Regions from separate parts of the Streptomyces sp. NPDC000151 genome, predicted to be linked through region 1. Evidence: riboswitches for the same ligand, from Rfam matches in the RefSeq annotation. Region 1 holds a riboswitch; the other holds the start of a gene.
What was found. A riboswitch is a leader RNA that binds a small molecule or an ion and turns the genes downstream of it on or off. The one in region 1 is predicted to bind thiamine pyrophosphate.
Positions count from the first base shown of each region.

Region 2: linked by a shared signal. The riboswitch ahead of thiM (hydroxyethylthiazole kinase) and the one ahead of thiO (glycine oxidase ThiO) in region 1 are both predicted to bind thiamine pyrophosphate.

Region 1 covers NZ_JBEPFC010000218.1:48-7,983, forward strand. Annotated here, with positions in the region: partial or broken gene ABT381_RS33775 (NAD(P)/FAD-dependent oxidoreductase) at 1-462, shown strand, start outside; gene ABT381_RS33780 (hypothetical protein) at 581-1,666, opposite strand; gene metF (methylenetetrahydrofolate reductase [NAD(P)H]) at 1,703-2,620, opposite strand; gene thiE (thiamine phosphate synthase) at 2,769-3,419, opposite strand; gene ABT381_RS33795 (Rv2175c family DNA-binding protein) at 3,502-3,867, opposite strand; gene ABT381_RS33800 (NAD(P)/FAD-dependent oxidoreductase) at 3,959-5,137, opposite strand; TPP riboswitch at 5,335-5,448, shown strand; gene thiO (glycine oxidase ThiO) at 5,446-6,675, shown strand; gene thiS (sulfur carrier protein ThiS) at 6,672-6,962, shown strand; gene ABT381_RS33815 (thiazole synthase) at 6,972-7,826, shown strand.
Region 2 covers NZ_JBEPFC010000029.1:6,708-26,950, forward strand. Annotated here, with positions in the region: gene ABT381_RS11845 (GNAT family N-acetyltransferase) at 1-473, shown strand, start outside; gene ABT381_RS11850 (lysophospholipid acyltransferase family protein) at 470-1,270, shown strand; gene ABT381_RS11855 (DedA family protein) at 1,263-1,913, shown strand; gene thiE (thiamine phosphate synthase) at 1,883-2,560, opposite strand; gene thiM (hydroxyethylthiazole kinase) at 2,557-3,399, opposite strand; TPP riboswitch at 3,404-3,499, opposite strand; gene ABT381_RS11870 (purine-cytosine permease family protein) at 3,561-4,943, shown strand; gene ABT381_RS11875 (HelD family protein) at 5,117-7,402, shown strand; gene ABT381_RS11880 (IclR family transcriptional regulator) at 7,561-8,334, shown strand; gene ABT381_RS11885 (pyridoxal phosphate-dependent decarboxylase family protein) at 8,362-9,738, opposite strand; gene ABT381_RS11890 (FadR/GntR family transcriptional regulator) at 9,858-10,628, opposite strand; gene ABT381_RS11895 (MFS transporter) at 10,752-12,092, shown strand; gene ABT381_RS11900 (SDR family oxidoreductase) at 12,205-13,053, opposite strand; gene ABT381_RS11905 (FAD-binding dehydrogenase) at 13,050-14,717, opposite strand; gene ABT381_RS11910 (TetR/AcrR family transcriptional regulator) at 14,756-15,403, opposite strand; gene ABT381_RS11915 (GNAT family N-acetyltransferase) at 15,522-16,073, opposite strand; gene ABT381_RS11920 (CU044_5270 family protein) at 16,083-17,195, opposite strand; gene ABT381_RS11925 (RNA polymerase sigma factor) at 17,192-17,860, opposite strand; gene ABT381_RS11930 (hypothetical protein) at 18,005-18,883, opposite strand; gene ABT381_RS11935 (VWA domain-containing protein) at 18,883-20,175, opposite strand.

The DNA.
Region 1 (7,936 bases):
GCGCCCACGGTGACGGTGCTGCGCCCCGACGACCCGGCGCAGCGGCCCGACGAGGACCACGAGGCGGTGACGCTGACGGTGACCGTCCCGGCGCACGCGGAGGGCGGCGCGGAGGGCGTCGACTGGACGGCGGACGGCGTGGCCGAGGCGTTCGCCGACCGGATGGTCGCGGCGGCCGCCGCGGCGGTGCCGGGCCTGCGGGACCGCGTCCTGTGGCGGGAGATACGGACACCGGCGGACACCGCCGCCGACACGGGCGCGCGGGGTGGCGCGGTGCCCGGCCCCGCGCTGGCCGGGCTGGACGGCCAGGCCCTGCGCCCGGCCAACCGCACGCGGATACCGGGCCTCTACACGGCCGGCGGCTGGTCCCACCCGGGCGGCGGCCTGGCCCATGCGGGCATGTCCGGCGCGCTGGTAGCGGGCCTCGTCGTCAACGGCGACGACTGGCGCGGCTCCCAGTAGCGGGACGGGCCGACGCGGCCCCCGCGACCGCTCCGGCCCCGCCCGGACCACTGCGGCCCCGCCCGGACAGCCGCGCCGCCTCGGACCGGCGCTCAGCACCGGTCCCGAGTACCGGCGCTCAGTACCGGTACTGCTGCTCGTCGTACCCCTGCTGCTGGTGCGGGTAGCCGTAGCCCTGGTGCTCCGGCTGGTATTCGGGCTGGTGCGGGGGCTGTTCGGGCGGGAGGTCGCCGCCTCCGCGCTGCTGGGGGACCCAGACGCCGCCGGGCGGGGTCTCCGGGACCGCGCCGTAGTACTGGTCGTAGCCCCCGCCGTACTGCTGCGGGACCTGGCCGCCGTGGCCGTAGGGGTCCTGCCCGCCGTAGGGGTCGGCGGGCGGGTAGGGACCGGCCTGTGCGTAGGGGTCGTACGGCGCGCCGTACGGGTCCTGGCCCGCGTACGGATCGGTGTATCCGGCCGGGCCGCCGCCGTGCCCGTCGCCGTAACCGCCGTAGGGGTCGGCGGCGTAGCCGTCGTGGGCTGCGGCGGGCTCGTAGTAGCCGCCGTAGGGGTCCTGCGGGTCCTGTCCGGCCCGGGCATCGGTGCTGTAGATGCCGTACTGGCCGGTCTCGTCGGGCAGCGGCTGCGGGGCGTAGACCGGGGCGACCTGCGTGGCGTCCGCGCCGTACGGGTCGGCGTAGGCGTCCGGGCGGGCGTCGTAGGCGTCCGTGTACGAGGCCGCGACGGCGTCGGGCGAGTAGCCGGCGGGACCGGCGTACCCGGTCTGCGCGCCGTACTCGTCGGCGTCCTGACGGCCGTCGGCGCCCTGGCCGTGGCCGTCACCGGCCTCCTGCGGGCCGTACTCGTCGTCGTCCGGGAAGGGGCCGGCCGCGGGGCCGGCGGCCTCCGGGGTCGGTTCCGCGGCGGCCCGGCCGCCCGAGCGCCGCCCCCTGCGGCTCACCCGGGGCCGGCCGGCCTCGAGCGCCCAGCCCATCGTGAAGCCGCGCCGGAAGGACAGCGTGACGTAGGTCTGGCCCACCGCGAAGGTGATCGCGCCGACCGCGATGACCACGATGGACGGCAGGACCACGCCGATGACGACGCCGAGGAAGCCGAAGAACGCCAGCAGCCGCCAGCGCAGCCGGGCCTTGTACTGCAGCAGCACCTCGCCCAGCAGCCAGAGCGCCACGATGCCGAACGCGAGGTAGAGGATCGTCCAGCCCATGTACGCCCCTGTTTCCGCCGCTGTGGGCCACCGTGGTCAGGTCTGCTGGTGCAGACCCAGATTCTCGTAGATTTCCAGCGTCGCCGTGGAGTGGTTCAGGGTAATGAAGTGCAACCCCGGAATGCCCTCGGCGGTCAAGCGTGCACACAGCTCCGTGGCGTACTCGATACCAATGGAGCGTACCGCCGCGGGATCGTCCTTGACGGCCAGGATCCGTTCCGCCAGTTCGGGCGGGAAGGCCGCGTTGCTGAGCTGCGCGAACCGCTCGATCTGCCGGACGTTCGTGACCGGCATGATCTCCGGGATGATCGGCGTTTCGCAACCGGCGGCGGCCACCCGGTCACGAAGGCGCAGATAGTCCTCCGCGTAGAAGAACATCTGGGTGATCGCGAAGTCGGCGCCCGCACGGCACTTGTCCACGAAGTGCCGGATGTCGGTGTCCCAGTCGGTGGAGCGCGGGTGCATCTCGGGGAAGGCCGCGACGCCCACGCAGAAGTCGCCGGACTCCTTGATCAGCCGGACCAGATCGGCGGCGTACGCGATGCCCTCGGGGTGGCGCACCCACTCGCCCAGCGGGTCGCCGGGCGGGTCGCCGCGCAGCGCCAGCATGTTGCGGATGCCGGCGTCGGCGTACTGGCCGATGATGTTGCGCAGGTCCGCGATGGAGTGGTTGACCGCGGTCAGGTGCGCGACCGGGGTGAGCGTGGTGTCCGTGGCGATCCGCTCGGTCGCCCGGACGGTGCCCTCACGGGAGGTGCCGCCGGCGCCGTAGGTCACCGACACGAAGGTCGGGGCGACGGCCTCGATCCGGCGGATGGCGTTCCACAGGGTCCGCTCGCCCTTCTCGGTCTTCGGGGCGGCGAACTCGAACGAATAGGACCGCTTGCCGGAGGCGAGCAGTTCACGCACCGTACGTGCGCGGTCAGTCCTGGTGGAAGCTGTACCTAGGGCCATACCGGCAGGTTAACCACCGGCCAGGCAGGCCCCCAACCACGTGCGGCACTATGGACCGGTTTGCCGGGTTCCTGTTCACCAGTCGGACACTTCACGTCAGACCGCTGCTCATCGGCCCGGGGCGCCATGGCGCTCCGTGCGCCCGGCGTCACGCTTCGTACGCGCGGATCCGCTTCGCCAGCTCGGCCGCCGCCGCGGCCGGGTCCGCGGCCTCAGTGAGCGCGCGCACCACCACGACCCGGCGGGCGCCCGCCGCCAGCACCTCGTCCAGATTGCCCGCGTCGATCCCGCCGATCGCGAACCAGGGACGGTCGGGGCGCTGTGCCGCGGCGTACCGCACGAGGTCCAGGCCCGGGGCGTGCCGCCCGGGCTTGGTGGGCGTGGGCCAGCAGGGGCCGGTGCAGAAATAGTCCACGCCCGGCTCGGCGAGGGCGGCGTCCACCTCCGCCTCGGCGTGCGTGGACCGGCCTATCAGGACGTCCTCGCCGAGGATGGCGCGCGCCGCGGGGACCGGCAGGTCGCCCTGTCCGAGATGGAGCACGTCGGAGCCGATGGCGTGCGCCACGTCCGCCCGGTCGTTGACCGCGAGGAGCTTGCCGTGCCGCCGGCAGGCGTCCGCGAAGACCTCCAGGTGGGCCAGCTCCTCGCCGGCCTCCATGCCCTTGTCGCGCAGCTGCACGATGTCCACGCCCGAGGAGAGCACCGCGTCCAGGAACCGCGGCAGGTCGCCCTGCTCCTTGCGGGCTCCCGTGCACAGGTAGAGGCGGGCGTCGGACAGGGCCTGTCGTGCGGTGCTCATCGGGTCTTCCCCCCAGACGGGGCGTACGGACCGGGCCGGCCGGTCCGTACGCCCTTCGGTTGCGGCGGTGGTGGCGGGTGTGTCAGACGGCGAGCGCCTGTGCCCGGCGCTTCACCTCCGTGCCGCGATTCTCGCGCAGCGCCTGCGCGGGCGTCCCCGGCAGGGTCTCATCCGCGGTGAACAGCCACTCCAGCATCTCTTCGTCGGTGAAGCCGTCGTCCCTGAGGAGCGTGAGCGTCCCCACCAGGCCCTTGACGACCTTGCCTTCCTTGATGAACTCGGCCGGCACATGGAGGGCCCTGTTCTCACCGCGGCGCACCGCGATCAGCTGGCCCTCTTTGACCAGCTGCCGGACTCGTGTCACCTCGACACCGAATTCCTCGGCGATGTCGGGGAGGGTGAGCCAGGCGGAAACCAGTCCATCGATCTTTGCGTCAATCTCGGTCACACCCCCAAGCGTGCCATCCCCCACTGACAGTCGGTAGCCGGGCATCGCCATCGGTGCACACCACCGGCCACAGCCGGCGGCCGCGCCGCCGCTAATGCACCTGCGCCGCAGCCGATTTCAGCGGTACCGAGGCGTCCGCCGCGGCCGCCCGGTCCACCAGCGCGCCCCGCTCGATGAGCTTGCGCCCCTGCGCCAGGTCGCGCGGCCGCCCCACGGCCAGCAGCGCCACCAGCGCGCCGTCCCGCAGCCACAGCGCCGTCCAGGCCGCGCTCGCCGGGTCGCCGCGCCAGATCAGCTCGTCGGCGACCTGGTGGTACCCGGCGCACTGCACGAACCGACCGAACTGCTCCGACCAGAAATAGGGCACCGGGTCGTACACCGTGCCCTCCACCTCGCACCGGGCGATGTTCGAGGCGACCGTGCGCGGCCCCTGAAGGGCGTTGTCCCAGTGGTGCACCAGGAGCCGGCGGCCGTAGCGCGCGGACGGGAAGGAGGCGCAGTCGCCGACCGCGTACACATCGGGCACCGAGGTGCGCAGCCGCTCGTCGGCCCGCACGGAGCGGTCCTCACCCAGCTCGACACCGGAGCCGGCCAGCCAGTCCGTGGCGCAGCGCGAGCCGATGCCGATCACCACGGCGTCCGCGGGCAGCGACGTGCCGTCGGCGAGCAGGACGGCGCCCTCCTGCACGGCGGCGACGCGGGTACCCGTACGCAGCGTGGCGCCCGCGTCCGCGTACCAGCGGGCCATGTGGGCGGCGACCTCTTCGGGCAGCGCGCCGGCCAGCGGGCGGTCGGCGGCCTCCACGACGGTGACCTCGCAGCCGGTCTCGCGGGCCGCGGTGGCGAACTCCGCGCCGATCCAGCCCGCGCCGACCACCACGATGCGCCGCTGCGCGGCCAGTACCGGGCGCAGCCGCTGGGCGTCGTCCAGGGTGCGCAGCACGTGCACACCCGGTACGCCCTCGCTGCCCGGGAGGGCCATCGCCTCCGCGCCTGTGGCGATGACCAGCCGGTCATAGGGCACCGGCCCCGCGTCGGTCAGCACTTCGTGGGCGTCGGCGGCGAGTCCGGTGACACTCCTGCCGAGCACCAGCTCGATCCCGAGGGAGGCGAAGTCGACGTCGAAGGCCGAGCCGTCCGCCTTGCCGAGCAGCACTGCCTTGGAGAGCGGCGGCCGGTCGTAGGGCGGGTGCGGTTCGGCGCCGAGCAGGGTGATCGTGCCGCGCCAGCCCTGTTCGCGCAGGGCAACGGCGGTCTGCACGCCCGCCATCCCCGCGCCGGCGATGACGACGCGGCGGGAGCGGTCGGGGGTCCGCGAGTACTCGCTCTGCTGGCTCACTCGATCACTCTAGGACGCGCCCCCTGGCCGGACTCAGCACCGCGCGACGAGATCTCTGACACAGGGTCACCCTCCGGCCCCGCAGAGCACCCTTACCGTGCGTCGGCCACGCGTACTACTCTGACGGCACTTGTACTCGCGGGAGCCCGGACGCACCGGGCTGAGAGGGAGGCTGCGGCGGCCTCCGACCGTACGAACCTGATCCGGGTCATGCCGGCGAAGGGAGGGGCTGGAAGCTCATGCATCCACCTGCACGTATACCGGCGGAGACAGCTGCCGGGCGGCCCGACGTGGTGATCGTCGGGGGCGGCCTGATGGGACTTGTGACGGCCTGGCGGGCGGCCCAGCGGGGCCTGCGCACCACAGTCGTGGACCCGGAGCCGGGCGGCGGCGCCGCGCGGGTCGCGGCCGGCATGCTGGCCGCCGTCACCGAGCTGCACTACGGCGAGGAAACGCTCCTGGGGCTGAATCTCGACTCCGCGGCGCGCTATCCGGCGTTCGCCGCCGAGCTGGCCGAGGCGAGCGGCCAGGACCTGGGACACCGGCGGTGCGGCACGCTCGCCGTGGCCCTGGACGCCGACGACCGCGCCCATCTGCGGGAGCTGCACGCGCTGCAGCGCCGCTGCGGGCTGGACTCGGAGTGGCTGACCGGCCGCGAGTGCCGGAAGCTCGAACCGATGCTCGCGCCGGGCGTGCGCGGCGGGCTCCGGGTGGACGGTGACCACCAGATCGACCCGAGGCGGCTCGCCACGGCCCTGCTGACGGCCTGTGAGCGGGCCGGGGTGGCGTTCGTACGGGAGCGGGCCGGGCGGCTGACGGTCACCGGGGACCGGGCCACCGGCGTCGAGCTGGCGGACGGCACGGCGCTGCCGGCCGGGCAGGTCGTGCTGGCGGCGGGCAGCTTCAGCGGGCGGCTGGCCGGGGTGCCCGAGCACGTACGGCCGCCGGTCCGGCCGGTCAAGGGCCAGGTGCTGCGGCTGCGGATCCCTGCCGCGTACGGCCCCTTCCTGTCCCGCACCGTGCGTGCCGTGGTGCGCGGCGGCCCGCTCTACCTGGTGCCGCGCGAGAACGGGGACATGGTCGTCGGCGCCACCAGTGAGGAGCTGGGCTGGGACACCACGGTGACCGCGGGCGGCGTCTACGAGCTGCTGCGCGACGCGCACGAGCTGGTGCCGGGCATCACCGAGCTGCCGCTGACCGAGACGATCGCCGGGCTGCGCCCGGGGACGCCGGACAACGCACCGCTTCTCGGGCCCAGCGCACTGCCCGGCCTCTTGATGGCCACCGGCCACTTCCGCAACGGTGTGCTGCTCACCCCGGTCACCGGCGACGTCATGGCCCACGCGCTGACCACCGGCGCGCTGCCCGAGGAGGCGCGGCCCTTCACGCCGCTGCGCTTCGGGCCCGCGGCCACCCCTCCCCCCGCCCCGGCGCCGCAGCGCGCCGCACTCCAGGAGCAGACCGCATGACCGCCTCGAAGGCACCCGGCCCCGCGTCCGGGGCCGTCCCCGCCGCCCCGACAGCCACTCCGACAGCCGTCCCGGCAGCCGCCCCGGTGACCGTCTCCGTGAACGGCGAGCCGCGCGAGATCCCCGGCGGCCTGCCGCTCGACCGGCTGGTGGCCACGCTGACCACCGCTTCCAGCGGGGTCGCCGCCGCCGTCAACGAAGAGGTCGTTCCGCGCAGCCAGTGGGCGGCGACCCCGCTCGGCAACGGGGACCGCGTCGAAGTTCTCACCGCAGTCCAGGGAGGCTGATCCGTACAGATGGCCGATACGTACACCATCGAGGAGACCGCCGCCCCGGAGGCGGCGCCCGGCGCGGCACCCGAAGCCGATCCGCTGGTCATCGCCGGTACGGCCTTCCGGTCCCGGCTGATCATGGGGACCGGCGGCGCGCCGAGCCTGGACATCATGGAGCGCGCGCTGCTGGCCTCCGGTACGGAGCTGACCACCGTGGCGATGCGGCGGCTGGACCCGACCGTGCAGGGCTCGGTGCTCTCCGTACTGAACAGGCACGGCATCCGTACGCTGCCGAACACCGCGGGCTGCTACACGGCCGGTGAGGCCGTGCTCACGGCCCGGCTGGCCCGTGAGGCGCTCGGCACGGACTGGGTGAAGCTGGAGGTCGTCGCCGACGAGCGGACCCTGCTGCCGGACCCGGTGGAGCTGCTGGACGCGGCCGAGACGCTGGTCGACGACGGGTTCACGGTCCTGCCGTACACCAACGACGACCCGGTGCTCGCGCGGAAGCTGGAGGACGTGGGCTGTGCGGCGATCATGCCGCTGGGCTCCCCCATCGGCTCCGGACTCGGCATCCGCAACCCGCACAACTTCCAGCTGATCACCGAGCGGGCCGGGGTGCCGGTCGTCCTGGACGCCGGGGCGGGCACGGCCTCGGACGCCGCGCTGGCCATGGAGCTGGGCTGTGCCGCCGTGATGCTGGCCTCGGCCGTCACCAGGGCGCAGGAGCCGGTGCTGATGGCGCACGCCATGCGGCACGCGGTCGAGGCGGGCCGGCTGGCGTACCGGGCGGGCCGCATCCCGCGCCGCCACTTCGCCGAGGCGTCCTCGCCCGCGGCCGGAATGGCCGAGCTGGACCCGGAGCGGCCCGCCTTCTGAGGCATCTCCGCCAGGGGCGCCGGAAGGTCCGCCACCGGCGCCTTGTACCGCCCCGTCGGTCACCGTTCGGCTGCAGTCCGGCCCGTACGGTGCAGAGGGCATGAGGGCGG
Region 2 (20,243 bases), on a different contig from region 1:
TCGACCTGAGCGCACTGGCCGGCATCCGGTCCCGGACGATCGAGGCGGGCCGCTCCTGCGTCCACCCCGACCACCGCTCCGGCGCGGTGATCAACCTGATGTGGGCCGCGCTCGCCCGGTACGTCCTGCTCTTCGGCCACCGCTACCTCGCGGGCTGCGCCTCGGTGCCGCTGGGCGACGGGGGCCGGGCGGCGGCGAACGCCTGGTCCCTGTGCGCCGACAAGCACGCCCCGCCCGCCGGCATGGCCGTCCGCCCGCACCGCCCCTGGCAGCCCGCCGGGCGGTCGGCGGACGCCGAGCCCGGATACGCCGGGCTGCCCCCGCTGTTCCGGGGATATCTGCGGCTGGGCGCCTGGGTGTGCGGGCCGCCCGCGCACGACCCGGAGTTCGGCGTCGCCGACTTCTTCGTCGTACTGGACATGGAGCAGCTCAACGACCGCTATTACCGCTATTTCCTCGGAGAGTCACGATGAGCCCCTGGGGCGTCACGTCACCCTGCACGCCCGGCTGCGCCGTACACGCCGTGCCGCACCTCTCCGGCGGAGAGCGGGCCGGGCGGTACGCGGCTCTGGCCTGCGCCTTGGGGCGCGGCATGGCGGCCGGGCCGCGCCTCGCCGACCCGCGGGTGATGCGGGTCAGGGCGCGCGCGGTGCTCCGCGCCCTCGGGCTGCGGCTGGAGAGCAGTACGCCGTCGCTGAGCGTGCCGCGCGGACCCGGCGGCCCGGGGACGCTCATCGTGGCGGACCACATCTCCTGGCTCGACGTCATCGCCCTGCTGGCGGTGGAGCCGTCGATGCCGCTGGCCAAGCGGGAGGTGGGCCAGTGGCCGGTCTTCGGGGAGCTGGCGCGCAAGGCGGGGGCGCAGTTCATCGACCGGGACGGGCTGCGCACGCTGCCGGGGGACGTGGCACAGCTCGCGGCCACGTTGCGCGGCGGCCGTTCGATGCTGGTGTTCCCGCAGGGCACGACCTGGTGCACAGAGTCGGGCGGCGGCTTCCGGCGGGCGACGTTCCAGGCCGCGATCGACGCGGGGGCGCCGGTCCGGCCGGTGACGATCACGTACCTGCAGCACGGCAGGCCCAGTACGGTGGCCGCGTTCCTCGGGGACGAGGACTTCGCGACCTCGCTGCACAGAGTGATCGGCGCGAGAGACCTCACGGTACGGGTCACCGCCCACCCGGAGCTGGACCCCGGGCGACGGGACCGGCGGGCGCTGGCCGCCGAGGCGCACGCGGCGATCTGCGGCACCCGGCCGCCGGTCCATGTCTGAGCTGTTCGACCAGTTCGCGGAGCTGGTCAGGACGCAGCTGGACTCGCCCTGGCTCTGGCTGATCGTGCTGCTGGTGGCCGGCCTGGACGCGCTGCTGCCGTTCATGCCGAGCGAGACGACGGTGGTGACGGTGGCCGTGCTGACCGGCGCCGACCTCCAACAGCTCGCGCTGCTGGCCCTGGTGGCGGCGCTGGGCGCGCTGGGCGGCGACTGCCTCGGCCACGCCATCGGCCGCTGGGCGGGACCGCGGGCCATCGACCGGCTGCTGCGCGGCGAGAAGGGCCGGCGACGGTACGCGTGGGCGCGGGCCATGGTCGGGCGGCACGCCACGACGCTGGTGGTGGCGGGCCGCTTCCTGCCGGGCGGTCGGGTGGCGTCCGCGCTGTCCACCGGCAGCCTGCGGTTCCCGCTGCGCCGCTTCGTCCTGCTGGACGCGGCCGGCGCCGCGCTGTGGGCCGTCACCAGCACCGCCATCGGGTACGTCGGCGGCGCGGCCTTCACCGAGGAACCGGTCAGCGGACTGCTGCTGGCCTTCGCCCTGGCGCTGGTGATCGTGACCGTACTGGAGACCGCGCGCCGGCTGACGGCCCGTCGGGGGCGGGGCACGGTGGCTCAGGAGGCCCGGCCCCACGCCTCCGCGTAAGCGCGCGCCGCCGTACGGGGGTCGGCGGCCGCGCAGATGCCCGAGACGACCGCGCCGCCCGCCGCGCCCGCGGCCCGCAGCGGCGCCATGTCCGCCACTGTCACCCCGCCGATCGCCACCGCCGGGAGCGGCGTGGGCGGCGCCAGCCGGGCGAAGCCCTCGATGCCCAGCTCCGGCGGCGCGTCCGCCTTGGTGCGGGTCGCGTGCAGCGCGCCGATGCCGACGTAGTCGACCCGGGCCCGTTCCCCGGCCGCGGCCCGCAGCTCGTCCTCCGTGGCGGCGCTCAGCCCGATCACCGCTTCCGGCCCGGTCAGCGCGCGGACGGCGGCCACCGGCAGATCGGACTGGCCGACGTGCACCCCGGTCACCCGCGCGCCGGCCGCGCGCGCCGCCAAGTACACGTCCACCCGGTCGTTGACGAACAGTGCGACCCGCTCCGGCAGTACCGCGGCGATGCGCAGCACCGTGCCGAGGAAGTCCCGGGCGGCACCGTCCTTCTCCCGTACCTGGACCGCGGTCACCCCGCCGGCCACGGCCTCGGCGACCGTGCCCGCCACGTCCCGGCCGCACGCGGCGGCCTGCGCCGCGTCGGTGACCAGGTACACGGAGAGGTCCGGCGGCGCGGGCAGATCCTCGTTCCCGCTCACGCCCACGAGACCGCCGCCCGCTTGGTGAGCGTGTCCTCGTCGAGGCCGTACAGCGCGTCCAGGAAGGCGGCGGCGAAGGTGCCGGGACCGTTGCTGCGCTCGGCCGCGACCTCGGCGGCCACGGTGTAGACCGTCACGGCGGCGACCGCGGCGACGAGCCGGTCACCGGACGGGGCCGGGGACGTCGAAGCGGGCGGGGCGAAGGCCGCCAGCACCGCGCCGAGCGCGCACCCGCCGCCGGTCACCCGGGTCAGCAGCGGGTCCCCGTTGGCGACCCGTACCGTCCGCTCGCCGTCGGTGAGCAGGTCGACCGGTCCGGAGACCGCGACCACGGCGCCCGTGGCGCGGGCCAGCGTGCCCGCGGCTTCGGCCGCCGACTCGACCTCGTCGGTGGCGTCCACCCCGCGCCCGCCGCCCCCGGTACCGGACAGCGCGATGATCTCCGAGGCGTTGCCGCGTACGACGGCCGGGCCCTGCGCGGCCAGCCGGTGCGCCAGCGCGGTCCGTACCGGCAGCGAGCCGATCGCCACCGGGTCCAGCACCCATGGTGTTCCCGCGGCGGCCGCGGACGCCACCGCCTCGGTCATGGCCGCGCGCTGCTCGGCGTGCGGCGTACCCACGTTGACCAGCAGCCCGGAAGCCGCCCCGGCGAACGGGCCGGCCTCCTCGGGGATGTCCACCATGGCCGGGGCGGCGCCCAGCGCGAGCAGCACGTTCGCGGTGAAGTTGGCAACGACCTGGTTGGTGAGGCACTGCACCAGTGGTGTTTCATGGCGTACGCGGATGAGCGCTTGCCGGGCAGTGGCAAGCAGGTCGTCGGCGGCGGCCGGACGCGTCATAGGGGCATTCCTTCTGTGACATCCCTTCGCTGGTGCGAGCCAGATCAGGTTCGACGGGTGTGATCTCAGCCCTTGAGAGGGGGCACCCCGTGTCTCGTGTGCCCCTCATGCTACTCGCACCCCGTTCCCGATCCGGAACCCCGACCTCCGCTGGAATCCCCATGACCATCGAGCGTCCCGTGTTCGACGGGCGTATGCCCGCCGGCGCCGGCGACCTGTCCGTCGAACGGCACGGCATCGGCCCGGTGCCCGAGAACAACCGCTACGGCCGCCCCGGCCGCCTGTTCACCGTCTGGTTCGCGCCCAACCTGACCATGACCGGGGTGTTCACCGGCACCGTGGGCATCGGCCTCGGGCTCGACTTCTGGACCGCGTTCGCCGCGATGGCGCTCGGCACGCTGCTCGGCGCGGCGCCCTCCGCCTACCTCGGTACGTGGGGCAGCCTCACCGGCACGGGGCAGCTGCCGCTGGCCCGGCTCGCCTTCGGCCGCGGCGTCGTGCTGCCCGGCGTCCTGCAGTGGCTGTCCTCCATCGCCTGGGACGCGCTGATCGGCCTCTTCGGCGGCGACGCGCTGGCCCGCCTGGCCGGCTGGCCCTTCTGGCTGGGCGCGCTGACCGTGCTGCTTCTCCAGGGCGTCGTCGGCGTCCTCGGATACGAGGCCATTCACCGCCTCCAGACCGTGATGACCTTCGTGCTCGGCGCGGCCTTCCTCGCGCTCAGCGTCAAGCTGCTCGACGGCGTCCCGCTGCCGTCGGCATCCACCGCGCACGGCGCCGACCGGGCCGGCGCCTTCCTGCTGACCACCGCGGTCGCGCTGAGCCTGGCGATCTCCTGGGCCCCGTACGCCTCGGACTTCAGCCGGTACCTGCCGCGCTCCGCGTCCCGGCAGCGGATGTTCTGGTACACGCTCCTCGGCATGGCCGCCGCGTACCTCTGGGTGCAGACGCTCGGCCTGTGGGCGGCGGGCCTGTTCACCGACCAGACGGCGGCGGGCGTGCAGAAGCTGCTCGGCGGCGGGGCGCTGGGCGCCTTCGGGCTGCTGGCCATCGCCGCCTCGGCGGTGTGCAGCAACGCCATGAACGACTACAGCGGTTCGCTGGCGCTCCAGACGGCCGGGGTCCGCATCCCGCGCCCGCTCGCCGCGGCCGTTGCCGCCGTGCTCGGCTTCCTGCTCGTGCTGTGGATGCACGCCGCCGACACCACGGCCCGCTTCCAGAACGTGCTGCTCTTCGTCGGCTACTGGATCCCCGGCTTCATCGGCGTCGTCGCGATCGACTGGCTCGCCCGAAGGAGGGCGCGCGGCGGCGCTCCGGTCGACGTGCACGCGGAGTTCGACCGGCCGCAGCCCTGGTGGCCGGCGGCCCTCGCCTTCGTCGCGGCCTTCGCCGTCGCCGTGCCGTTCATGGACACGTCCCTGTACGTCGGCCCGGTCGCGGAGGCGCTGCACGGCGGCGACCTGGCGTACTTCGTGGCCTTCGTGGTCTCGGTCGCCGTGTACGCCCCGCTGCGGCTGCGCCGCGTCCGCGGTGACCGACCGCGGTAACGGAAGCCCGGGCACAACAAAACCCCGGTCGCATTGGCGGCCGGGGTGGGTCTCCGCGTATATTGGGAGTTTCCATGCCTCGATAGAAACCTGGGCATGGCGAAGCTTTATGGAGTCATCTTAACCAGGCGGGAGCCGAATTGTCAATCCAGGTGCCGGGCGAAGAGTCGGACGTGCGGCCGGGCCGGTCCGCCGACGAGGAGACAGCCCACGCGGAAACGCGCCGCGAGCAGGAATTCATCGACATGCTCTACGAGCGCCTCGGCGAGCTGCGCGCCGGGGCGGGTGCCGCGGTGGAGGGCGCCCTGGCGGCGGCCGACACCGGCACGCTGCAGGCGCGGCTGGAGCGGGACGTGACCGTGGCCGAACAGGCCGGGCTGCTCGCCGCCTTCGACTCCGGTGAGAACGGCCTGTGCTTCGGCCGGCTCTCCTTCCGCGACGGCGCCGACCACCACATCGGGCGCATCGGCATCCGGCGCGACGACGCCGAGCGCACGCCCCTGGTCATCGACTGGCGCGCCGATGTCGCCCGCCCCTTCTACCTCGCCACCGGCCACACCCCGATGGGGCTGCGCCGCAGGCGCCACATCTCCACCGAGGGCCGGCGGGTCACCGCCCTGCACGACGAGATCATGGACCTCGCCGACACGGTGCGCACCGGCCACGAAGGTACCGACGCGGACACCGTGCTGCTCGCCGCGCTGGACGCGGCGCGCACCGGCCGGATGCACGACATCGTGCAGACCATCCAGGCCGAGCAGGACCGCATCATCCGCGCCCCGCACCGCGGCGTCATGGTCGTCGAGGGCGGCCCCGGCACCGGCAAGACCGTCGTCGCCCTGCACCGCGCCGCGTACCTGCTGTACGCGCACCGCGAGCTGCTCGCCCGCCGCGCGGTACTGATCGTCGGCCCCAACCCGGCGTTCCTCGGCTACATCGGAGAGGTGCTGCCCGCGCTCGGCGAGACCGGCGTGCTGCTCGCCTCGCCCGGCGAGCTCTTCCCGGGCGTCCACGCCACCGGCACGGACACGCCCGAGGCCGCCGCGGTCAAGGGCGACGCCGCGATGGCCGATGCCCTGGCCGCGTACGTACGGGACCGGCAGACCCTGCCCGATCCCGTCACCGTCATCCCGCACGAGGACGGCGACCTGCTGCTGGACGCGGACATCGTCCTGGAGGCCCGGCACCAGGCGCGCGAGACGAAGCTGCCGCACAACCTCGCCCGCCCGCACTTCGCCTTCCGCATCATCGACTCGCTGACCGCCCAGCTCGCCGACCGGCTCGGCGCCGACCCGTACGGTGGCCCCAACTTCCTCGGCCCCGACGACATCGCGCAGCTCGGCAAGGCCATCGCGGCCAGCGGCGAAGTGCACCGCGCGATCGGCGAACTGTGGCCCGTCCTCACCCCGCAGGAACTGGTCGCCGACTTCCTCGCCGACCCGGCGCATCTCCCCGAGGCCGACGCCGCCGCGATCCGTCGCGAGGGCGGCGAGTGGACCGCCGCCGACATCCCGCTGCTGGACGAGGCCGCCGAACTGCTCGGCGAGGACGACTCCGCGGCCCAGGCCGCCGCCGAGGCCGAGCGCCAGGAGCGCATCGCGTACGCGCAGGGCGTGCTGGACCTCTCGTACGGCTCCCGCACCCAGGAGTTCGAGGACAAGGACGACGAGGACTCGGAGGTGCTGGCCGCGCACGACCTGGTCGACGCCGAACGCCTCGCCGACCGGCACGAGGAGGCCGACCACCGCACCGCCGCCGAACGCGCCGCCGCCGACCGCACCTGGGCCTTCGGCCACATCATCGTCGACGAGGCGCAGGAGCTGTCCGCGATGATGTGGCGGCTGCTGATGCGCCGCTGCCCGACCCGCTCGATGACGCTGGTCGGCGACCCGGCGCAGACCGCCGAACCCGGCAGCTGCGGGACGTGGGAGTCGATCCTCGCGCCGTACGTCGGCGACCGCTGGGAGCACGTACGCCTCGGCGTCAACTACCGCACCCCCGCCGAGATCATGGCGGTCGCGGCGGCGGTGATCCGGGCCGCGTACGCCGGGACTCCGACGGCCGAGGCGTTCGAGCCGCCGCGCTCGGTCCGCTCCACCGGCGTACCGCCCTGGTCCCACCGCACCGACGACCTGCCGCGCGCGGTCGCCGAAGCGGTCGCCCGGGAGGCCGACGCCGAGGGCCGCCTCGCGGTCATCGCCCAGCGGCACCACCACGAAGCCCTGCTGGCCGCGCTCCCCGCCGCGTCCGCCGGTCCGACCCCCGACCTGACCAGCCCGGTCGTCCTTCTGGACCCGCGGCAGGCCAAGGGCCTGGAGTTCGACACGGTACTCGTGACGGAACCGGCCGAGTTCGGCGTGAGCGACCTCTATGTCGCCCTCACCCGGGCCACGCAGCGCATGGGCGTGCTGCACACCGAGGCGCTCCCGGCGGGCTTGGAGGCGCTGGAAGCGCGGTAGGCACGGGACGGGCGGTGAGACCGGCGGTCGACGGCCGGCGGCCGGTACGTCCCGGCCGTCGACAGCCGAACCCTCATCCCCCTACCCTGTGTTCGTCATTCCGACCATCGACCGGAATGACGAACACTGGCGACGGCGGCGGAGGGTGGGTGAACGGCATGGGGCGACTGGTCCCAGCGGTGACCCGGGCACTGGACATACTCGAACTGTTCCTGGAGGCGGACGGCCCGCAGTCGGCCCCCGACGTGGTGCGCAAGCTCCAGCTGCCGCGCACCACCGTGCACGAACTGCTCACCACCCTGGCGGCCCGCTCCTACCTGGTCCCCGTCCCCGACCAGCCGGGCCGCTACCGCCTCGGCGTCCGCGCGTACCAGCTCGGCAGCCGGTACGCCGAACAGCTCGACCTGGCGGCCGAGGGGCAGCGGGTGGCCCGCGAGGTGGCCGCCACCTGCGACGAGACGGTGCACGTCGCGATCCTGGAGGACACCGACGTCATCTACATCGCCAAGGTCGACTCCACGCACGCCGTCCGCATGGTCTCGGCGGCCGGCCGCCGGCTGCCGGCGCACTGCACGGCCGTCGGCAAGATGCTGCTCGCCGCGCTCCCCGATGCGGAGCTGGCCGCCCGCATCGAGGGCCGCGAACTGGTCGCCCTGACCCCCGGCAGCATTACTGCGCCGGACGCGCTGCGTACCGAACTCGCCGCCATCCGGGAGCGCGGCACCGCCACCGAGCACCGAGAGTCCAACCCGGACGTCTCCTGCGTCGCGGCCCCGGTCCGCGACAGCGCCGGCCGCGTCGTCGCCGCCCTCTCCGTCTCGGCCCCCATGATCCGCTGGACGGCCGACCGGGAGTCCGAGCTCGCCGAGCTGGCACTGAAGGGCGCGAACGACCTGTCGGTCAGCCTCGGCTACCGGCCGCGCCCCCGCTGACCCGCGTGCCCGTCGAGCCGCGCCCCATCAGCCGTCGGCGGTCAGCGAGTCGAGGATGTGGTCGACGGTCTGCTCCGTGAGGCCGGGGTGCAGGAAGGCGATGCGTACGACGGTCTCGCCCTCCCACACGGTCGGCGTGACGAAGGCCGTGCCGGCGGCGAGCAGCCGCTTGGACCAGGCGTAGTAGTCGCGCGGCTGCCAGCCGGTGCGGCGGAGCAGGACGACGGACAGCTCGGGCTCGCGGAGGAGTTCGAGGCCGTCGGTGCGCTCGGCGAGCCGGGCGGTGTACTGGGCGAGCCGGACGCCGCGGGCGACCGCGTCCCGGTACGCGTCCGTGCCGTGCACGGCGAGCGAGAACCACAGGGGCAGGCCGCGCGGGCGCCGCGTGAGGTGGTACGCGTAGTCGCTCGGGTTCCACTCCAGGTCGTCGGCGCCCGCGCCGTCCCCGTGGATCGCGTCGAGGTACGCGGCGTCCTGGGTGTGGACGGCCTTGGCCAGGCGCGGGTCCCGGTAGAGCAGCGCGCCGCAGTCGAAGGGCGCGAACATCCACTTGTGCGGGTCGACGACGAGCGAGTCGGCGTGCTCGATACCGGCCATCCGGGCGCGCAGTTCGGGGACGAAGAGGCCGCCGCCCCCGTACGCCGCGTCCACGTGGAACCACAGGTCGCGGGCGCGCGCCTGCGCGGCGACGCCCGCGAGGTCGTCGAGTATCCCGGCGTTGGTGGTGCCCGCGGTGGCGACGACGGCGACGACAGGCGCGCCGCCGTCGTGCTCGGCGGCCGCCAGGGCGATGCGGACGGCCTCGCCGGTGAGCCGGTGGTCCTCGGTCGGTACGACGAGGGCGTCGATGCCGAGGATGCGCAGGGTGTTGCCGACGGAGGAGTGCACCTGGTCGCTGACGGCGACGCGTACGGGCGCGTGTCCGGTGAGCCCGAGCCGGCGCCGGCCGGTGTCGCGGGCGACGACGAGTGCGGAGAGGTTGCCGGCCGAGCCGCCGCTGACGAAGCAGCCGCCGGCGCTCTCGGGAAGCCCGGCGAGATCCGCGAAGAGGCGCAGCACCTGGTTCTCGGCGGCGATGGCGCCGGCGGCCTCCAGCCAGGACACGCCGTGCAGGGACGCCCCGGAGACGACCATGTCGAAGAGGGCCGCCGCCTTGGTGGGCGCGCCGGGGATGAAGGCGAGGAAGGCGGGGTGGTCGCAGGATATGACGGCCGGCTCGATGTCCTCGGCGTACGTACGCAGGACCTCGGCGGCCGGCCGCGGGCCCGCGCCGATCGCCCCCTTGAGGGCGACGCCGAGTTCGGCGTGGTCGCCGGGGCGGCCGAGCGGCGGCTCGGGCAGGGCGATGCGGTGGCGGAGGTGGTCCATGACCTGACGGGTGAGGTCCTCGTCGTGGGTGTGCATGGGCTCCTACCTCCTGAGCGGGCGTCGGCATCGCCGTAAGGATTCTCTGATTGGATCCAATCGGATCCAATTCGGAGGGTATGGCGCCGCCCGAGCAAGGTCAAGCCGCTCCCGGCCCCTCAGCCCTGGCCCTCGAAGTGGTCGAGCAGAGTCAGGAACTGCCGGTAGGAGTCCTGCAGATGCTCCCGCATGCGGCGCTCCGCCGCCGCCCCGTCCCCGGCGAGCACGGCCAGCGCGATCGCCTCGTGCTCGTCACGGAAGACGCAGCCCAGCTCCGCCTCGGCGCCGTACACCACATGCCAGTCCGAGCGCAGCCACAGCGCATTGCCGCCCGCGAACATCTCCGAGCGGGCCCTGGCCACCGCCTCGTGCAGCACCTCGTTGCCGCCGGCGGCCGCGACGGCGAGGTGGAAGCGGCTGTCCACGCGGTGGTACGCGCCGATGTCGGGCAGCTCGCCGACCTCCGCGTCCAGCAGCTTCACCAGGTCCCGGCGGGCGCCGGTGGAGCCGCGCTCGGCGGCGAGCCGGGCCGCGAGCGGCTCGATGGCCTGCCGGTACTCCATGTAGTCGCGCAGCGTGGCCCGGATCTCGGCGGCCACCGCGCCCTGCGCTCCGGTGCCGGCGGTGCCCACGGGGGCGGCCTCGGCCACCCGGGTCCCGCCGCTGCGGCCGAGCGTGGTGACGACCAGGCCCTCCTCGGCGAGCAGCCGCAGGGCCTGGCGCACCGTGTTGCGGCCCGCACCGAACGCCGCGGCCAGCTCCCGCTCGCTGGGCAGCCGGTCGCCGGGCTCGAAGCCGCCGAGCGCGATGCGTTTGCGCAGCGCCTCGGCGACGAGGTCCCGCGAGGCGGACCGCCGCGCCCCGTCCCGTTCCGCGTCCGTGCCGTTCACCTGCGACCCCCGGTCGATTAAAGGGCTTTTCTCGGACCCTATTGACAGCCTTCCGGAGCGACCATACCGTCCCGTGCATCTTATTCGGGTCCGCACGGACCCATTCGGAAGGAGCACGGGAGCATGACTGCAGCCGCATCCGCCGAGAACGCCGAAGGTGCCGAGGACTCCGCACCACCACCGGGCGACGCCCCACCCCGCCGCGCCAACCCCTGGAAGGTCGCCGGCGCCTCGCTGATCGGTACCAGCGTGGAATGGTACGACTTCGGTATCTACGCGACCGCGTCCGCGCTGGTCTTCCCCGATCTCTTCTTCCCCGAGGCCGGCCCGGCGCTCGGCACCCTGCTCTCGTTCACCACGCTCTTCGTCGGCTCGCTCGGCCGCCCGCTCGGCGCGATCATCTTCGGGCACATCGGCGACCGGTACGGCCGCAAGAAGGCACTGATCTGGTCGATGCTGCTCATGGGGCTCGCCACCGTCGCCGTCGGCCTGCTGCCCGGCTACGCCACGCTCGGCGTCGCGGCGCCGCTCCTCCTCGTCCTGATACGGATGACGCAGTCGCTCGCCGTCGGCGGCGAATGGGGCGGCGCGGTGCTCTTCGCCGTCGAACACGCCCCGCCCCGCCGCCGCGCCTTCTTCGGCTCCTTCCCCCAAGTCGGCGACGGCGTCGGCTACTTCCTCTCCACCGGCGTCTTCTCGCTGGTCGCCCTCCTCGGGCACGACGCCCTGGTGGACTGGGCCTGGCGCGTCCCCTTCCTGCTCTCCGCCGTCCTCGTCCTGCTCGGCCTCGTCATCCGCTCCTCGATCGAGGAGTCACCCGAATTCGAAGCGGCGCGCGCGGCGGGGGAGAGCGAGGCGAAGCAGGCGGCGCCGGTCGTCGGCGTGGTGCGCGACGCCTGGCGCACCTGGCTGCTGGCCACCGGCGCCTTCCTGATCACGGTCGGCGGCTACTACGTGATCGTCACGTTCATGTCGACGTACGCGGTCGGGCAGCTCGGCTTCTCCGAGTCCGAGGCCGCGGGCGCCGGCACGGCGGCCTCCGTCGTCGTCATCGTCTGCACGCCGCTGGCCGCGCTCGCCGCCGACCGCTTCGGAATGCGCAGGCTGACCCTGGCGGGCATCCTGCTGCACCTCGTCGTCGCCTTCCCAATGTTCTGGCTCGCCGACACCCGTACGCTGGGCGGCCTGTGGGCGGCGATGTGCCTGCCGATGCTCGCCAGCACGATCGCGTACGCGTCGATCGGCACGCTGCTGTCGGGCTGGTTCGCGCCCCGCGTCCGCTACACCGGCCTCTCGATGAGCTTCCAGCTCGCGGGCCTGCTCGGCAGCGCGGCCCCGTCCGCGGCGACGTGGCTCTTCGCGTCAACAGGCAACTCCTGGACCCCGGTCGCCCTCGCCTTCGCCGCGATGGCCGCGCTCAGCGCGACGTGTCTCCTCCTGCACCGCGCTCCGCGCAGTACGTGAGAAACACCCCCCGCTGCCGCAAGCACCCCCAAGATGATCAGTGCGGCAGCCGCCAGCGTCCCGAGCTCCGCCCACCAGGGCCCTGAGTCGTCACCCCACTCGTCGGTCTGCCCTACTTCAGGCCGTGCGTCCGGGACACCAGGGACTCGGCGAGGCGGCGGGAGATCAGGCGGCGGAGGGTGAAGACGAGCGGGGCGCGGCTGCCCACCGCGTACAGGGGCTTGGGGCTGGGCGCCTCGACGGCCTTGAGGACCGTCGCCGCCACGGTCGCGGCGCTGATGCCCGTCGCCTCGTTGCGGTCGAGATGGGTCGAGACCGTACGGAAGGCGTCGGTGTACGGGGAGCCGTCGGCGAGGTAGCGGGTGCGGCGCTCGCTGATGCCGGTGTTGATGGAGCCCGGCTCGACGGTGGTCAACCAGACGCCGTACGGGGAGAGTTCGCGGCGGGCGGCGGTCGCGAACGCCTTGACGGCCGCCTTCGAGGCCACGTACGAGGAGCGGAAGGCCAGCGGGAAGCTGGCCAGCATGGAGCCGACCATGACGACCCGGCCGCTGCGCCGCTCCCGCATCCCCGGCAGCAGCAGTTGGGTCAGCCGCACCGCACCGAAGACATTGAGCTGAAAGAGCCGCTCCAGCGCGTCCATCGGCAGCTCTTCGAGGGCGGCGAGCTGGCTCTCGCCCGCGTTGTTGACCAGTACGTCGACCGGTCCCGCCGCCGCCGCGCACGCCTCGATGCTCGCCGGGTCGGTGAGGTCGAGCGCGAGATAGGCCGCGCCGGGCAGCCGCTCGGCCTCGGAGATCTTCTCGGGCGCGCGGCTGGTGGCGATCACGTGGTAACCGCGGTCCAGCAGGGCCCGGCAGACGGCCCGGCCGATGCCGGAGGAGGCACCGGTGACCAGCGCCGTACGCCGAGCCGTGTCACGTACCGCACCGCGTGTGTCACGTGCCGCGTCGCCCGTCACGCCAGGTCCTTCGCCAGCGCCCGGCCCGCCGCGCGGCCGGAGAAGATGCAGCCGCCGAGGAACGTGCCCTCCAGCGCGTTGTAGCCGTGCACCCCGCCGCCGCCGAAGCCGGCCACCTCGCCCGCCGCGTACAGCCCCTCGAAGGGCGTGCCGTCAGGGCGTACGACCTGCGCGTCCAGCGTGGTTTCCAGGCCGCCGAGCGTCTTACGGGTGAGCAGGTTCAGCCGTACGGCGATCAGCGGGCCGTGCGCCGGGTCCAGCAGCCGGTGCGGCTTGGCCACCCGCACGATCTTGTCCGCCAAGTAGGCACGCGCGTTGCGCACCGCCATCAGCTGCATGTCCTTGGAGTACGCCGAGCCCACCTCGCTGTCGCGGGCCACGACCTCCCGCCGCACCTGGTCGTAGTCCAGCTCGGGGCCGCTGCCCAGCGCGTTCATCCCGCTCACCAGGTCGCGCAGGTTGTCGCGGACGACGAAGTCCGCGCCGTGCTGCATGAACGCGGCCACCGGGCCGGTCGGACCCTTCTTCGTCCGGCCGAGCGTCATCTTGAGGTCCTTGCCGGTGAAGTCCGGGTTCTGCTCGGACCCCGAGAGCGCGAACTCCTTCTCGATGATCGACTGCGTGAGGATGAACCAGCTGTGATCGTGGCCGCCGGCCCGGATGTGCCGGAGCGTGCCGAGCGTGTCGAAGCCGGGGAAGTACGGGGGCGGCAGCCGCCGGCCCGTGGCGTCCAGCCAGAGCGAGGACGGGCCGGGGATGATCCGGATGGCGTGGTCCGGCCAGATCGGGTCCCAGTTCCGGATGCCCTCGACGTAGTGCCACATGCGGTCGCGGTTGACGATGCTGCCGCCCGCGCTCTCGGTGATCTCCAGCATCCGCCCGTCGACGTGCGCGGGCACCCCGCTGATCATCCGCTCCGGCGCCGGGCCGAGCCGGTCCACCGGCCAGTTCTTGCGCACCAGGTCCGGGTTGCCGCCGATGCCGCCCGAGGTGACGACCACGGCCTGCGCCCGCAGCTCGAACGAACCGGCCGCCGTACGCGAGGACTTCACACCCCGCGCCGCGTCCGATGGCTCCAGCACCGTGCCCCGGACGCCGACCGCCGCACCGTTCTCCACGATCAGCTCGTCCACCTGGTGCCGGTGCTTGAACGTCACCAGCCCGCGGTGCTCGGCCGCCAGCACCGGGTCGCGGAAGACGCGTACGACCTCCGGCCCCGTGCCCCACGTCAGATGGAAGCGCGGCACCGAATTGCCGTGCCCGGAGGCGAGTCCGGAACCCCGCTCGGCCCAGCCGACGTTCGGCATCAGCCGCAGCCCCAGCTCGTGCAGGTAGGCGCGCTTCTCCCCGGCGGCGAACTGGACGTACGCCTGCGCCCACTGGCGCGGCCAGTGGTCCTCCCGCTCCCGGTCAAAACCGGCCGAGCCCAACCAGTCCTTCAGCGCCAGCTCGTAGGAGTCCTTGATGCCCATCCGGCGCTGCTCGGGGCTGTTCACGAGGAACAGCCCGCCGAGCGACCAGAACGCCTGGCCGCCCAGGTTCGCCGCGCTCTCCTGATCCACGACGAGCACCTTGCGCCCGGCCCTGACCAGCTCGTACGTCGCGACGAGCCCGGCCAGTCCGGCCCCCACGACGATCACATCGGCCTGTTCGCGCTCACTCATTCCGAGCCCCTTCGCTCTGGACGCTCCCGCTCCGGCTGTTACTGCCCCTGCTGGTGTTCCGGGGTGCTGTAGGCGTTGACCACATGCCGGTACAGCTCCTCGCGGCGCCGCCGTACGGCCGCGTCGTCCGGCTCCATCAAGCACTGCACGGTGGTGCCGTCGTGCACGGCGACCAGCGCGTGCCCGAGCCCCGTACGGTCGGTGACCACCCGCCCGCCGCGGGCCAGCGCGGCCTCGACGATCGGCAGCAGGGTGTCGTGGATGGCCTGCTCGCGCGCGGCCATCACCCGGCGCAGAGAAGGATTGCGCAGCGCGTGCGCGGTGAACTCCGCCGTCACGCGATACCACGCGTCATCGATCGGTACGGCGTCCAGCACGGCCCGCAGCGCCTCGTCCGCCGACACCGACTCCAGGGTGCCGAGCCGGTCCAGGGCGTCCCGCAGATCGGCCACCATCGTCGCCGACCGCTGCTCCCACATGGCGAGGAACAGCTCGTCGAGCGAGGTGAAGTTCGAGTAGAAGGCGCCCCGGGTGTACCCGGCCCGCTCACACACCTGGTCCACGGTGGACCGGCCGAAGCCCTCTTCGGCGAAGACCTCCAGCGCGGCGTCGAGCAGCCGCTGCCGGGTCTGCGCCCGCCGCCGGGTGACACGTCGCGGCCGGGCTGCCGCCTCCGCCGATGTCATGACCGGTCCCGCCTTCCGCCGTACGCCGTTCGATACGCGAATGTATGGGATGCATTCGTGTATCGACAAGGGTATGGACAAGGCGACGAGAAACAGCGTGGCGCCGGGCCCGCGGTGATCAGCGGTGGCCGTGGCCTTCCCGCTGCCGGTCCGCCAGTGGGACCGCGGACTGCGGCTGGAGCGCCAGGTCGCGTCGATACCAGGTGCCTTGCTTACCGCCGAGGTCGGCCGGGCCGGCTGGGCCGACCGGGACGAACCCGGCTTTGATCAGCACCTTCCGGGAAGCGGCATTCTCGTGGGCGGCGGCCGCCCGCAGCGTGTGCAGCCCGTGCCGCGCTGCCGCCAGCCGGCACAGCTCCTGGACGGTCGCGGTCGCCACGCCGCAGCCGGCGACGTGCTGCGCGACCCGGTAACCGAGGTCGGCAGTGCGCTCTTCGATGTCGACCAAGTTGAACCTGCCCAGTACCGCACCGTCCTCGGCGACGAGCACGTAGAAGGCACAGATGCCGGCCTCCTGCTCGGCCAGCAGGGCGTTGTACCGGTCGGCGAACCGGTCGAAGAAGTCGTCGCCGCGGTCGGGGACCGAGGCAGCGAAGTAGGCGCGGTTGGCCAACTCGAAGGCCAGGACCGCCGGGGCATGACGAGCATGCAGCCGCTTCAGCTCGGGCATTGCCCGACTCTACCCAGAGCGTCGGTCGGTCGATACGCCGTTCGACCGCTTCTCCCTCGACGGCTTCTCGCGGAGGGCGTCGACGACCGCGCGCTCCAGGACCGCCGACTTGTTGATCAGTGTGCCCTTCTTGCCCATGGAGGTGTCCCTGATGAGGTAGCTCCGTTCGCCCAGGTACTCCAGGGTGGTCGAGTCGAAGATCCAGGTGGTGCGCTCACCGGTGCGGGTGTTGTCGCGCGCCACGCCGATCCCGTGCCGGCCGGCCGCGTCCACCGCGTCGGGGTCCTTGATCACGCCGGGGATCTTCGCCGCGGCCTTGTAGAGGGCGGCCGCGGTCCTCGGCGGCATCACTGTCTCCCGCAGCAGCTCACCGATGGCGTCGAAGGTGTCCTGGTCCTGGTCCCGGTCCTTGGCCGGGGTGTCGCGCGTGTCCTGGTCCCGGGTGATCTCGGTGTGGAGCCGCCGGAGCAGGACGTCGGGGTCGGTGGGCAGCGAGGCCAGCCACGCGTAAGTCGGCCGGTCGAGGCCCGCCGGGTAGCCGACGGCGGGCTCGCCGTCCGGGACGCCGACCTCGATCGGGAAGTACCTGCCGTCCTGGTGGATCAGGCCGACGTCGATCACCGGTCCCGCCTGCTGCGACATCCAGACCTCACGCTCGCGGGGCTCGGTCAGCTTCACCGGGTCACCGAATGCGAAGTCCCCCTCGGTCTGCAGTGACTTGACGTACACGAACTGGTCACCGGTGACCTTCTGTTCGCCGCTCTTCGCGGCGACCGAGGCGATCCGGTCGAGCAGCACGGCCGCGCCACGCGGAGCCGTGGCATGGGAACCCTTGCCCGCGGCGGACGGTGCCGGAGCGCTGTCCTGGCCGGTCACGGCGAGCGTGGTCAGCAGCACCCCGCCCAAAGCCAGTCCGGCGGCGGGCAGCAGAACGGCGGGGCGCAGGAGACGGGGGCGGGGGCGTGCGGTGGCGCGGTCGCCGTCCTGGTCGATCAGACGCATCAGGGTGTCCTTGTGGTGGAGGTGACGGCCCGGGGGGAGGTCCCGTTCGGCCGGGGCCGGCAGCAGCCGGGCCAGTTCCTCGCGTGCGTCCCGCTCGGGGCCGGAGGTACGGTCGTTCATCGGGCTTCCTCCTGGATGGGCAGGGCCACGAACGCGGCCCTGCTCTCTACCTCTCCGCGGCCGGGACGGGGTTCCCTTCCGGACCGGACCGCTTCTCCGGGGCGTGCTTCCCGCGCGGACCCGCCCGGCGTCCGGCCGAGTTCCTCGTCGGTGAGCCGGCGCAGCCGGGTACGGGCGCGGGACAGCCGCGACCGCACGGTGCCCACCGGGATGCCCAGGGCCTCGGCGGCCTCGGCATAGTCCAGCCCGGACCAGACGCAGAGGGCCAGCACCTCGCGTTCCTGGCGGCGGAGTCCGCCCAGTGCCTGCCGGACCGCGGCGAGCCGCCGTGCGTCGTCGACGCGTCCGACCGTGGCATCCGCGATGTCCGCCACCAGTTCCGGTGCGGGGCGGCGGGCCAGGAAGGCCAGGCGCCGCCCGATACCGCGGTTGGCGTTGCGTGCCTTGTTCGTGGCGATCCCGAGCAACCACGGCCGCAGCGAGTCGCCCTCCGGCTCGACGGCGTGACGAGTACGCCACGCCGCCAGGAACGTTTCGGACAACACCTCCTCGGCCGTCGACCAGTCGCCCGACAGCCGGTAGGCGTGGTTGTAGACCTCCCGCACGTATTCCTCGTAGAGCGCGGCGAACGCCTCGTGGTCGCCCGCCCTGATTCGTGCGCGCATGCGCTCCGGATCTCCCTGTTCATCACATCTCACACCACCTACCTCTCCGGCCGGCCCGAGGAGTTCCCGTGACGCGCACCACACCGCGGGGCCGACCGCGGACCTGCTGATGCGCGCCCTGGGGCCGTTGATGCGGTACGACGGTCAGGCGCCCGGCGGCACGTAGGACGGTCGCCCGCGCCCGGCGGTGGCGCGGTAGCCCGCAATCCCGGCGAGGGCCGCGAGCGCGGCACCGGCAGCGGTCCACAGCCAGCGGGCCGACCACCAGCCCGAGGACCAGCCGCCGTCCGGTTCGGGCTGCGCGGCCGACCCCTGGACCAGGGGTGCGGCGAGCGAGCCGTCCACGTCCTGGGCGCTGCCCGCGTCCGTGGTGGTGGCGGTCACCGCCGCCTCGACCGGCAGGCCGGCGTCGGCGGACGCGGTGTGCAGGGTGGTGAGGCGGACGTAGTACGCGCCGGGGAGCGGGTCGTTCGACCAGGGCTCGGTGTCGGCGCGGACCGTCCGCAGCGCGCAGGAGAGCTTGACCGTCGTGGCGTCGGCGGCGGCCGTCCTGGTCTGCGTGCCGTACCGGCACGCCTGCCGGCGGCGCAGCCCGTCGTACACGTCCAGCTGCCAGGTCGAGTCGCCGTGCCGCGCGTCGGCGTCGGGCAGTTCGACGGTCGCGTCCACCGTGGCGCCCTGGCCCGCGTCGGCCGGGAACTGCCAGTAGAGGTAGTCACCGGTGGATGCCTGGGCGGTGGCCTGCTGGCCCGGCCGGATGACCGTGGCGGTACGGAAGGAGGTACCGGCCTCGGTGGGCGCGGGGGCGTCCTCGGGGTCGGCGGTCTCGGAGGCGGACGCGGAGGGGGTCGGGGCCGGGTCATCGGCGGGTGAGGCGAGTGAGACGGGAGAGGCGGATGAGGCGGGCGCGGCCATCGCGGGCCCGGCAAGGGCGAGCTGGGCCGCCCCGGCCGTGCCGAGGAGCGCCGCACCGGCGAGCAGAGCGGCGGACCAGCGCCGCCGTACGGAAGCTGCGGCAGACATCAGTTGGTCCTCCAGACGGTGACGCGCCAGCGCGAGATCCAGCCCCACAGCACCCCGGCGACCAGGCCGATGAGGGTGAGTGCGATGAGGAACCACCAGCCGTGGCCCAGTCCGAGGAACGCGGCGTCGGACGCCGTGGACGGACCGTCCACCACGTCCACGGACAGCTCGACGGGCAGCCCCGGCTCGGCCTTCACCGAAGCGGGCGCGGAGAAGGCGTTGCTGACACGCAGACAGACGGTCTCGGGGACCGGCTCGCCGTCCGCGTCCTCCGCCGCCTCGCCGTCGTCGGCCTTCGGGTAGCGCAGGCCGGTCGAGAGGACGTCCGTACGGCCGTCACCCGTGGCCTCACCGCGCACGATCTCCCGGCCGCGCAGTGTCGAGGCGCGCAGCTGCACCCCGTAGTCGTCGTTGACGGCGCGGTCGGCGGCGATGCTCACCGAGGCGCGCAGCTCCTGACCGGGCCGCACGTCCACCCGGTAGAAGCGGTGCTCGCCGAAGGACTCCCGGTCGGTGTAGAGCCCGGCCTTCAGCTGCGGTGCCCCCTCGCAGCTGTCGGCGCCCTTCGCCGGCACCGGAGTGACGGCCGGCTCGACCGTCCGGTGCACCAACTGCTTGACCCGGCCGGAGAGCTCGTCCTTGTGCTGCACCGAGGTGTACGTGCCGCCGGTGGCCTCGGCGATGCAGCTCAGCTGGGTACGCGTCTTGGCGTCCGGCACCAGGCCGAGCGTGTCGACGGTGAGGTGGATGCCCTTGGCCGCGATCTCGCGCGCCACCTCGCACGGATCGAGCGGCTGGCAGGTGTCCTCGCCGTCGCTGATCAGCACGATGCGGCGGGCCCCGTCGCCGCCCTCCAGGTCGTCCGCTGCCTTGAGCAGGGCCGGGCCGATCGGGGTCCAGCCGGTCGGCGTCAGCGTCGCCACCGCGGTCTTGGCCTCGGTGCGGTCCACCGGGCTCACCGGGTACAGCGCGCGGGTGTCCTTGCAGCCCACCTTGCGGTCGTCGCCGCGGTACTCGGCACCGAGCGTACGGATGCCAAGCTGGACCTCCTGGGGCACCGCGTCCAGTACCTCGTTGAACGCCTGCTTGGCCGCGGACATCCGGGACTGCCCGTCGATGTCGCGAGCCCGCATCGAGCCGCTGACGTCGAGTACGAGGTCGACCTTGGGGGCGTCCTTGGCGGTGTGTCCGGTGGCCGGTTCCCCGGCCGAGGCGGTCGCCGGTGCGAGCCCGCCCGTCAAAGTGACCAGCAGGCCGCACACCGCGGCCGCCAGTCGCCGTCTTATGATCATCGCCGGATCATATTGATCTTGCGGGCGAACTGCCCAACTCGCCCGGTGGAGCGCCCGCCACGAAGGTG